One region of the Companilactobacillus zhachilii genome, then DNA from elsewhere that is predicted to be linked to it. Evidence: predicted binding sites of a transcription regulator. Region 1 holds the regulator's gene; the other holds the start of a gene.
What was found. The regulator LexA, encoded in region 1, represses DNA repair genes until DNA is damaged. The targets are predictions, from matches to a motif close to CNAACANNTGTTNG.
Positions count from the first base shown of each region.

Region 2: a site for LexA is predicted at 4,341-4,354, ahead of uvrC (excinuclease ABC subunit UvrC). Genes of this name have one in related genera too.

Region 1 covers NZ_CP031933.2:1,147,937-1,154,126, forward strand. Annotated here, with positions in the region: gene D1B17_RS05130 (histidine phosphatase family protein) at 1-369, opposite strand, end outside; gene serC (3-phosphoserine/phosphohydroxythreonine transaminase) at 1,046-2,131, shown strand; gene D1B17_RS05140 (phosphoglycerate dehydrogenase) at 2,131-3,300, shown strand; gene lexA (transcriptional repressor LexA) at 3,414-4,037, opposite strand; gene D1B17_RS05150 (DUF896 domain-containing protein) at 4,133-4,375, shown strand; gene D1B17_RS05155 (YneF family protein) at 4,438-4,659, shown strand; gene purE (5-(carboxyamino)imidazole ribonucleotide mutase) at 4,899-5,381, shown strand; gene purK (5-(carboxyamino)imidazole ribonucleotide synthase) at 5,374-6,190, shown strand, end outside.
Region 2 covers NZ_CP031933.2:1,550,919-1,557,108, reverse strand. Annotated here, with positions in the region: gene D1B17_RS07060 (fructose-specific PTS transporter subunit EIIC) at 1-105, shown strand, start outside; gene D1B17_RS07055 (PTS sugar transporter subunit IIA) at 753-1,301, shown strand; gene D1B17_RS07050 (MgtC/SapB family protein) at 1,388-2,092, shown strand; gene D1B17_RS07045 (hypothetical protein) at 2,229-2,756, shown strand; gene D1B17_RS07040 (TMEM175 family protein) at 2,877-3,473, shown strand; gene D1B17_RS12620 (SPJ_0845 family protein) at 3,601-3,753, opposite strand; gene uvrC (excinuclease ABC subunit UvrC) at 4,437-6,190, shown strand, end outside.

The DNA of each region.
Region 1 (6,190 bases):
TGGGGCGTATTTAACATAAATCGGTAGGACGTCATTCAAATAATTATTGTAAGCATCAGGATGGAGTTTCCTTAACTCAGCGTTTTTGTGGCCGTCCCATTCGCCATAAGAAATTTCTAACAAACGTTTGTCGTAAAAAATAGGTAAGTCTGCTTTAGCGTTTAAAATATTTGCAGTTTGTTTAGTCCGTTCCAAAGGACTGCTAATAATTTTATCAGCAAAGCTAATATCAAATTTATCGGCCAAGTGTTGCGCTTGTTTTTTACCGTTGTCATTCAAATAAGTCATTTCGGTATTGATTGTACCTTGTTTCATTTTCATCACGTTGGCAGCAGTCTGTCCGTGACGGATAAAGTAAAATTCTGTCATATGAGCTCCTTTTGATAATTGTATTAAATGTGTACTAGTTGTTTTTTTTATTATGGATTTGGAATTAATTTTGAAGTCAAAAGATTCAGAATATACTACATACCATATCTTTTTAGGAATCTATGCCAAAATAATAGAAAGAATATTTACTATTGATTCCAAACCAAAAAATAAACTAGCCGGAAAGAGCAAGAAATTTAGGTCGCTATGCAGGTGGCGTTGGCGCTTCAGCGCCTACACCACGGGACGACTTTTGAAACTCGCGATTTGTGCGAGGTTCAAAAGCGAGCCGAAAGACGTAAGGCTGTCGGCGGTCCCCATAGCGACCTAAATTTCTTGCTCTTGGAGGCGGCATATATATAACCAACACAACGCATATTATATTAAAAAATTGTAACGTAGTTAGTTGACAATTAAAATAAAAATGTTAAAGTATCTTTAAGTTAATTGGAGGTATTTTAATATGAAAAAATTAAATTTGAATATTTTAACAGTCTCCTCTAAGTCTACACATAATACATGTAGGCTTATTAACTAATTGACTTAGTAAAAGCCTCATGTATGTAAAGCTATTTTACATCTGTGAGGTTGATTAATTGTAAGCAAACTGACTCCTCGCAGAAACTATTCTGTGGGGATTTTTTTTATCTTAATTTTAATTCAAGGAGTGGTAAAAATGACAATTTATAACTTTTCAGCTGGACCTGCAACGATGCCTGCTGAAGTGATTCAAGAAATTAAAAATGATTTACCTTCATACAAAAATTCAGGCATGAGTGTTATGGAAATCTCTCATCGATCCGCTCTGTTTGAAGAGATTTTCCAAAAGGCACAACAAGATATGCGTGACTTATTAAAGATACCTGATAATTATCAAGTGCTCTTTTTCCAAGGTGGTTGTACATTGCAATTCACTGCGGCTCCACTAAATTTGGCAAATAAATATCATCGGATTGCTTTGCTAGATAGTGGTCATTGGGCAGAACGTGCTGGAGCAGAAGCCAAACGAGTTGGTGTAAAAGTTGATGTCTTGGATTCTTCTGAAAAGGATCATTATACTAAATTGCCAAGTTTGGAAAAGCTTCAAAAAGATACGTATGATTACCTGCATATCACAACTAATAATACCATTGAAGGTACGGCCTATACACAGTTGCCCAATACCGATACGACTGAATTAGTGGGTGATATGTCATCCAATTTTATGGGTCAACGTTATGATGTGAAACAATTTGGAGCAATTATGGCCGGAGCACAGAAGAATTTGGGTATTGCCGGATTGACTATTGTAATCGTTCGCGATGATTTGATTGGAAAAGTACCTAATTTACCAAGTATGCTTGATTATCAGTTGTTTGCAAAAAAGGAATCAATGTTTAATACACCACCAGTTTTCGCAATTTATGCAGCAGGATTAGTTCTTCAATGGTTAAAAAATCAAGGTGGAATTGATGAAATGGAACATCGTAACCGTCAAAAATCAGGTTTACTATATGATTTCTTAGATAATTCAAAATTGTTTGAAGCACCAGTTATTAAAAAAGACCGTTCGTTAACAAATGTTGTCTTTGTGACTGGTAATCCCGAAATTGATCAACAAGTGGTTAGTCAGGCGGCCGAAAGCGGACTAGTTAATATTAAAGGCCACCGTTTGGTTGGTGGTATGAGAGCTAGTTTGTACAATGCAATGCCCTATGAAGGGGTTGAACACTTGGTTGATTTTTTGAAAAATTTTGAAAAAAATTATAGGGGGAAACACTAATGTATGCAGTTAAAACTTTTAATGCCATTGCTCAGGCCGGTTTGGATACTTTCACAGAAGACTTTACCATTAATCAAACTGATGAACCGGATGCTTATTTAATCCGGTCGGTCAATCTTTTAAAAGCTGATTTTCCAGAAAGCTTAAAGACAATTGTTCGTGCTGGTGCAGGTGTTAATAATGTGCCATTAGGACGAGCAACAGAACAGGGAATTGCCGTTTTCAACACTCCTGGCAGTAATGCTAATGCTGTTAAAGAATTAGTCATTTCACTAATGATTGCGACCGCACGGAATTTATTTGCGGCACATGATTATTCTGATAGACATACTGAAGCTGATGTTTCTCAACGAACGGAAAAAGATAAAACTAAGTTTAATGGAACTGAACTAGCAGGAAAACGAATCGCTGTAATAGGTTTGGGTAATGTAGGTTCAATGGTCGCTAATGCAGCTTTAGCTTTAGGGATGAAAGTTATCGGCTATGATCCATACTTATCAGCTAACGCTGCCTGGCGCATCAATAATCGAGTTAAACGGGTGGATTCTATTAAAAAAGCTGTTAAGGGAGCTGACTTTGTAACTGTTCATGTGCCTAAGAATAATGAAACAATTAATCTCTTAACAACTAAAGAGATCTCAGAAATGAAAGACGGGGTTGTTTTATTCAATTATTCAAGGATTGGCATTGTCGATAACCAAGCTGTTATTAAGGCCATTCGTAGCCAAAAAATCAGTCATTATTGTACGGACTTTGGCGAACCGATTATTGCAGACCATCCCAATATTACTATTACACCCCATATTGGTGGCTCAACTCTAGAGGCAGAATCAAACGGGGCCATTCAAGGAGCCAATACTGTAATGGATTATTTGGAAAGTGGTGATACAACGAACTGTGTCAATTTGCCAAATATGCAAATACCATTTGAAACGGCTTATCGAGTAACCGTAATTCATCAAAATGTTCCCAATATGGTTGGACAAATCAGTACACAAATTGCGACAAGGGGTATCAATATTGAAACGATGTCTAACGCCGCAAAAGAAAAAATCGCATACACTATTATTGATGTAGACGACTTGCCAGTAGAGAATCAAAGTGCTTTAATAGCAGCGTTAGAAAAGATTAAAGAAGTTTACCGAGTACGTGTCATTAAACATAAGTAAACTTCTTAGAGGTAAAATATTTAACCGTTTTGGTTATAGAATCGAATAAAAAAAGCTAGATATTTTTTCCTGGTAAATCCAGCAAAAACATCTAGCTTTTAATGCGGCACTTATTAAAAAATTTGTGAACGATATAATCCAACAACTTTACCAAGAATTTCGACGTTGTCTAAAATAATTGGATCCATTGTATCGTTTTCTGGTTGTAGGCGGTAATGTCCGTTTTCTTGATAGAATCTCTTACATGTAGCTTCGATATCTTCAGTCATAGCGATAATAATTTCACCGTTATTAGCGAAATTTTGTTCATGAACGATTACGTGGTCGCCATCATAGATTCCCGCGTTGATCATACTTTCTCCATGAATCTCTAGCATGAATAATTCGCCAGAATCACGATTCAAGTCAGGTGGAATAGGGAAGTATCCATCAGGATTTCTTTCGGCTGTAATTGGTTGACCAGCGGCAACGGCACCAAGGATAGGGATTTGCTTTGATTTAATACCAATTGAATTTAAACCAGCACCAGTAAGCTCAATAGCTCGAGGTTTGGTTGGATCACGTTGGATAAATCCTTTTTTCTCCAGACGAGATAGGTGACCATGAACCGTTGACGTTGAAGACAAATCTACAGCTTCGCAGATTTCCCTAACAGTTGGCGGATATCCATGTTCATCTAAATAATCATAAATGCATTGTAAAATTTGTGACTGTTTAGAGCCTTCAGCTTTTGACATTAGAACACCTCATTGTTAATATCTTAAATAGATTGTATCAAAATTTGAATACAGTTTCAAACAAGTGTTCGATTGTATCGAGGGGAATTGAAATAATGAACGAACAAGACGAATTGCTCAAGAAGATTAATGAGTTAGCTCATAAGGCTAAAGCAGGTACTATTACTAAAGAAGAGGAAGATCAACAAGCACAATTACGTAAGGAATACTTGAAGAACTTCCGAGCAGCATTTAAGTCACAAATTGAGATGTTGCAAGTGTATGATAAAGAAGGAAATGAAGTCACTCCTGAAAAAGTTCGAGAAATTCAACGCAAAAAGGGATTACGTGACGATTAGACTTTCAATTAGCTAATTTTTTTTGTAATATTAATAGGTATATGGAAAGGGTGAGAACATAAATGGGTACAACAATCGTCGTTGGTGTTATAGCTTTGTTGGTTGGTTTAGTCGGCGGTTTCTTCGCTGCCAGATGGTACATGAAGAAATACTTCCAAGACAATCCACCAATCAGTGCTGATATGATCAGACAAATGATGGCACAAATGGGCCAAAAGCCTTCACAAAAGAAGCTAAATCAATTAATGAATACTATGAAGAATTCACAAAAGAATAACAAATAGTCAGGTCCAATAAGCGATATGCATATTTTTATATGTGTACCGCTTATTTTTTTATCCCAAAAAATAAATCTTTAGCTAAACACGAACTATTAATATTTTTATAATTATTAAATACAAAATGTAAACGATAAATACGAACAATAGGTAAAAATAATTGATTAAAATGCGTATTTAGCATTGAAAGTATTTTCAATCCCTGATAAACTTTGAATACCAAAGCGAGAAAGGTGGAAAAAGGAATGCACGACGTAGCAATAGTTATGGGATCAATTTCTGACTTAAAGGTGATGCAAAACACACTTGATGTTTTGACACAACTGGGAGTTAGTTTTGAAACAAAAGTGATTTCGGCGCACCGGATGCCACATGAGATGTTAGATTTTGCTAACCAAGCTCATGAAAATTATCGAGTTATCATAGCTGGAGCTGGAGGTGCAGCTCATTTACCAGGAATGATTGCCTCTTCAACTAGTCTGCCAGTAATTGGTGTACCAGTTCCTTCGAAATACTTAAAAGGTATGGACTCATTGTTATCAATTGTCCAAATGCCAGCTGGCGTACCAGTTGCAACAGTTTCCATTGGTGAAGCAGGAGCCAAGAATGCTGCCATTCTAGCAACGAAAATTTGTGCATTAACTAATCAAACATATCAAAAGAATTTATCAGATTACGTTCAAGCAATGCATGATAAATCCGTAGAAAGTGGGGCAAACCTTGGATAAGACATTATTACCAGGAGCAACTATTGGCATTATCGGTGGCGGTCAATTGGGTCAGATGATGTCATTTTCAGCCAAAGAAATGGGATATAAGGTAATCATTTTAGATCCACAGCCAAATTGCCCAGCGGCTCAAGTTTCAGATGGTCAAATCGTGGCTGACTATGATGATTTGGATAAATTGATTGAATTAGCCAAGGCTTGCGATGTATTGACTTATGAATTTGAAAATGTCGATGCCAAAGCCATCAATGAAGTAAAAAAATACACTCAAGTACCTCAAGGAACTAAGGCATTGAGTGTTACCCAAAATCGTGTATCCGAAAAAGAATTTATTGAAACTAGTGGCTTTAAAGTAGTGCCACATTTACTGATTGAAAATATTTTTGAATATCATCGTGGTGTTGAGAAACTTCAAACTCCAGTTATTTTAAAAACTATCCGTGGTGGTTATGATGGCAAAGGCCAGATTTTGATTGATGATCCAGAAAAAGTCTGCTACGCCGATATTGAAGCCTTACTCATGCAAGGTCCTTGTATGTTAGAGAAGAAAATCAATTTGAAGAAGGAAGTCTCAGTAGTTGTTTCGGCAAATAGTCGCGGTGAAACTTCGATTTTTCCAGTAATTGAAAATGTTCATCGTCACAATATTTTACATTTGAGTACTTGTCCCGCTGATATCAGTGAAGCTGTTGAACAACATATCTATCAAGTTGGAGAAGGGTTAGCTAAAAAACTTGAACTTGTTGGAACAATGTGTATTGAATTTTTCGTATCTAGTAATGACGAGGTATTTGTAAATGAAATTGCGC
Region 2 (6,190 bases), 400 kb from region 1:
GAATACTTGTCGAGCACTTCGAAGCTATTGATGCATGATGAGTTTGTTGAATCACTAAAAAATGCTAAAACTAAAACTGAGATTTTAAAATTGTTTCAAGAATAAATGCCGCCTCCAAGAGCAAGAAAATTTTGGTCGCTATGGGGACCGACTGGAGCCAAGGTCTCCAGTCTCGATTTTGAACTTCGCAAAGAGCGCGAATTTCAAAAGTCGCCCCGTGGTGTAAGCGCTGAAGCGCCAACGCCACCTGCACAGCGACCAAAATTTCTTGCTCTTTCCGGCTAGTTCGTTCCTTACTTGAATCAATAGTGAATAATTTTAAGTATTATTATGTCAGTGATGACGAGGGTTATCGGATACGAAGTATATTTTAAAAGTAATTCTGAATCTGTAGTTAAAAAATCAACTAGTACCACGCGTATTTGTAAGAATGGATAAGTTGGTTTGTTTCTGAAGTCGACGAATCAGCGTTTAAGCAATAGGTCTTTAACTTTTAATTTTTAAGTGTTAACCTAATCATATAGGGCATAGCCCCTATGTGGACTTCGAGTCCGTGGTATGCAAGTCATACCTTGAGACCTTATCTCTTAGAGATTAGGTCTTTTTTTATTCATGTGAAAGCACTTACGGAAGAAAAATAGTATTATATAAGTAAGGCGTTGTGCTAGCAAAAAATTATTTTTGGTTTTAGAAAAAGAGATTATATGAATTAGTGCAACATGTTAAGCATGAAGAGAAGGGAGGTTGATTTTATGTCATTTTGGCAAAAGATTGGTGACTTTCTTAGTCCAAGTGGTGGATCCCAGTCAATTAAAACAAATGATCAGAATGTAACAGGCCCACAAAAAGATCCGATGAGTGATTTTTCACAGGTTTTAAAGGTTGAAAATATTGCCGTTGATGTAGAGGTCAAATCCCGAGAGGAATTATTAAAATATTTATCCAAATTTGCTCAAACGATTGACAATGGTATTGACGCCGAGGCTATTTATGGCAAGTATCTGGTGCGAGAAAATGATGCTGCGACTGACTTAGGTGACCAGATTGCTGTTCCTCATGCGCAGGATAAATCAGTGGAACAGTTGATGATGTTGATTGTTAAATTAAAACAGCCGATTATTTGGGATAAGGATAAACAAGTTCAAATTGTTTTGTCGTTGGTTATTCCTGATCCGGAGAAAAATTATCAACATGTACCATACTTATCAAGTATCGCCCGATTGTTATTAAAAAAGGGTTTTCTCCATGCGCTGAATCGATCTAGAACGTCTGAAGAAGTTTTTAAATTATTTGTTAAATAAATTTTCCTGCGATATCGTACATAGAGTAATTCTGATAATGTTATACTTATTGTTATGAAACTGAACAAGAACATTGGAGGGGTTATTTGCAGAGTCAATTAAGTGTTCTTACAGTAGTAATTAGATTGTTGTTATCAGTTCTTTTTGCCGGTGTTATCGGAATTGATCGAGCTTATAAACACCGACCAGCTGGATTGAGAACACATGTCCTAGTTTGTTTAGGTGCCTGTATTATTGCAATGATTCAACAAAATATTGGATTTAATGCTTTAGATATTGCTAGACAGTATCCACCATTAAAGGGCGTTGTTCGAGCAGATGATGCCCGTTTGATTGCACAAGTTGTTAGTGGAATCGGATTTTTAGGTGCAGGAACGATTATTGTGGAGCATCATTCCATTCGTGGTTTAACGACGGCTGCCAGCTTATGGGTCGTTGCTTGTATCGGCTTAGCTGTCGGTATGGGTGACTACATTATTGCTATCGCAGGATTTTTGGTGGTGTATGCAGTGTTAGGATTTTTGAAGAAAATTATTCGTATCAGTCCGGTGCGGAAATTAAAAATTGAATATCTGCATAAGGTTGATACAAAGAAGTTTATTGATGACTACTTTAAAGAGAATGATATTACCGTTGAGGGAGTTCGTTTCAGCGTGACACGACGTAATGATGAGAAAGTTTACACCAATGTCTATTCAATTGACTTTGGCAAAAGTTTAGATTACGTTGATATTGTTGAAGGATTGTCAATGAATGATAATATTATTAAAGTGGAAACAATTAATGTTTAAAAAAATATTCCTAAATTAACGTTTAGGAGTATTTTTTATTGGTTATTTGATATGGGAATATTTAAATAATTAAGTGGTCTAAACAGATTGTAATTAGTTTAGACCTTTGGTATCTTTGGAATATTGGGGGAATTAAATGATAAGAAATTTACCGACCAGATTCTTGATCGTGTTTTTATGTACGCTTATTTTGGCAACAGTATACTTGGTTCTTCCGAAGGGGAAAATTGCTGGAAGTATTCAGGAAACAAAAATTAGTCTAATGGATAAGTCCAAGCAAAAAACAGTTTCCGAATTTGATAAAGAACGTAAGCAATATGCCTATGTGTCATTTGATAATTTGTACTCAAATACAAGCTTGTATTATGGTACGAAGATTTATCAACGCGGACATATTAAAGATTTAGATATGGAACATAAATACTTATTAGTTGCATTGGATGGGAACGATGCTTCGAGAACGATTAAGTTGAAATACAACCTATCAAATTTTGAAAAAGGTAATGCAAGTGTCCAAGAGAACGATCCAATCAAGTTTTATGGACGAGTTTTGGCAACCGACAGTTACCTCAATGACAAGGGTAGGGATGTTAATCTACCGGTTATTGCAGCCGACTTTATTCAAACTAAAGTTAACTTTAGTGGTGACTATGGAACGGTTTGATACAACAGTATTTATTTTGAAAAATTGATTCGATTTATGTTAAAAATAATTACCATAATAGAAAAGCCTCGATTCTGATTTATTGCTATAATTTTCCTGCTCTAGAGGGAGGGAATTATTTTGAATAAGTCAAGAGTTGAGGCTTTTACTGATGCTATTATTGCAATTGTTTTAACTATTATGATTTTAGAGTTTAAGACACCGGAGTCTGCTAAATTGTCTGCGATTATTTCACAGATACCATATATGATTTCGTATGCGGTCGGTTGGTTATTTATCGGGATTGCTTGGTACAATCATCATTATATGTTTAGTAAGGCAAAGGTTATTACAAGGAAAGTTTTCTGGACAAATAACTTTTGGATGTTTACGACGTCATTTATTCCGGTAGCCACTGCTTGGGTAGGACGTGATTTGAATGCTCAAGGTCCAGAAATATTTTATACAATCGTGTATGCCTTATGGTCATTTGCTTATGTAATCTTAACCTATACGATTGCTAGAGAAAATGAGTTGGCGGGTTATCCTAAAGTGGCAAAGAGTATTCGTGATATGAAAATTTATCGTGCCTTAACTAGTTGGAAATTCATGGGTGCGGAAATAATTGTTTGGACGCTAGTCTTAATTTACATGCCAGCACTACAGATGTTGTTAGTTTCTTTTCAAGTTTTAGCAGTTGGTGGCAATGTTAATTCTGACAGTGATAAACTTTTTTAACCAGACAAAAAAGACCTAAGACAAACGTCCTAGGTCTTTTCCTTTATCAAAAGGGTTCTTGTTAAAGAAATAGTAAAAATAAATGGCATTCCTTCACTTACTAGAAGTGACATTAAACAAGAGAAGTTTATTTTTTATCTTTAAGATTCTTTTGATCTTTCGAAGATTTCTTATCTGCAGAATCTACGCGTTTTACGTTTTCTTTTACATCATCGGGAAGAGAGGCAAACTTATCAAATAAACTGCCAAAATCACTTTCACGTTTCACTGTTAGGCCCATCGGTATCAGCCCCTTTCAAGTTTCTTTATAATTAACTATATTATAAGACCTTCAAGAATAAATAACAATTATTTGTCTTGCTTTTTTTGTGGGGGTAGTTAAATATGCCGCCTCCAAGAGCAAGAAAATTTTGGTCGCTATGGGGACCGACTGGAGCGCAAGGTCTCCAGTCTCGATTTTGAACCTCGCACAAACCGCGAGTTTCAAAAATCGTCCCGTGGTGTAGACGCTAAAGCGCCAACGCCACCTGCACAGCGACCAAAATTTCTTGCTCTTTCCGGCTAGTTTATTGTTAGTTTTTGAATTAATAATGAATAATTTTAGTATTATTATGCTATTTATGACTAGAGTCATGAGAATTGGAGTATGTTTCAATTTTTAAGATAATTTGAAATCTATAGTAAAAAAATTAACTGGCACCTATCGGGAATACTTTAGTATGCTATCTCACAGCAACTTAAGTTTTTTACTTCTTCGAGTTAGTACGTTCGCTACTTTGTAAGATATCCAGAAAAATTGAATGGATTAGACAAAATGTTAGAACAGAGGCTTGTGTGAGAGGAAAATTATTATAAAAATTGTATAATAGAACATATGGTTGCATTTTTGTTGACAATTAAATTGTTTAAATTAATATTACAAGAGGTTGAAGTTTTCTAAAAACGCGTTGAGGAGGGATATTGTTGGCAACTGAATATTTGGAACATAAATTAAGTCTTCTACCACCACGTCCAGGTTGCTATCTGATGAAGGATATTAATTCGAAGATTATCTACGTTGGTAAGGCTAAGAATTTGAAAAATCGGGTACGTTCGTATTTCAAAAGTTCGCATGAGGGAAAGACGGCTCGGTTAGTTTCTGAAATTCGTGATTTTGAAACAATTATCACTTCTAATGATAAGGAAGCTTTTTTGCTCGAAATTACGTTGATCCAAAAGCACCAGCCATATTACAACATTAAGTTGAAGCGTGGTACGGGCTATCCATATATTAAGATTACTAACGAAAGTGATCCAAAGATGGAAATTACTGGTTTGATCAAAAAAGATGGGGCCTACTATTTTGGACCTTATCCCAATGTTTGGGCTGCATCTAATACGTTGAACTTTTTGCAAAAGGTTTATCCTTTGCGTCGATGTCAAGGTCATTTGGGTCGTCCTTGTTTGTACTATCATATGGGGCAGTGTTTGGGTGCGTGCTTTCAAACGGTTCCTAAGGAGAAATATGATGCTCAAATTGAAAAAATCAAGAAGTTTTTAGGCGGAAATGTTGGTGAAATAAAGCGCCAATTGGAAAACCGGATGGAAAAAGCTTCTGATAAGATGGAATTTGAACGTGCCGCTGAATTGCGAGATCAAATTAAATATATTGAAACAACGGTTGAAAAACAAAAGATTATTTCAAATGACAGTACACCGCGTGATATTTTTAATTATTACGTTGAAAAGGGTTGGATATCAATACAGATCTTCTTTATTCGTCAAGCACGTTTGATGAAACGGGAAAAGAAAGTTTTCGCATGTATCAATACTCCTGAGGAAGAGTTATCGACCTTTATCTTACAATTTTACAATCGTCGCAACCAAGTCTTGCCAAAGGAAATTTTAGTACCCGACAATTTGGATAAAGATACATTATCACAAGTATTGAATATCCCATTTAGAACGCCGCAACGTGGTCAAAAGCGAGATCTAATGGATATGGCGGCTGAAAATTCTAAGTTGGTTCTACAAGAAAAGTTCCGTTTGATGGAATTAGATAATCGCCAGACTTATGGTGCCCAACAACAAATTTTTGAGGCGCTCAACTTGCCTTATGGACATATTATTGAATCATTTGACCACTCGCATATTCAAGGAACGAATCCAGTTTCTGCGATGGTTATGTTTAAGGATGGTCGTCCTGAAAAGAGTGGTTATCGAAAATACAAAATTAAAGGTGAAGTCGAACATCAATCAGGTGCGGATGAAGCTGCCAATACTAGAGAAGTGATTTATCGGCGATATTCAAGATTAATTAAGGAAAATGACTCTTTACCAGATTTAATCTTGATGGATGGTGGTATCATTGAATTACGTGCTGTTATGGATGTCTTGCAAAATGAATTAGGAATTAATATTCCAGTAGCTGGGATGGTCAAAGATGATCATCATAATACCTCGCATTTGATTTTTGGTGAGGATGGTCAAGATGTATCGTTGGATCGGAAGAGTCAGGGCTTTTATTTGTTACAGAGAATTCAAGATGAAGTTCACCGCTTTGCCATTACTTTCCAACGTAAAACTCGTAGCAAGAATGCCTTATCATCGCGTTTAGATAACATTCAAGGTGTTGGTCCTAAAACAAGAACGAAATTGTTAAAGAAATTTGGTTCGGTTAAGAAGATGAAAGAGGCCACAATTGATCAATTGACTGAATTGGGAATTCCTAAAACTAC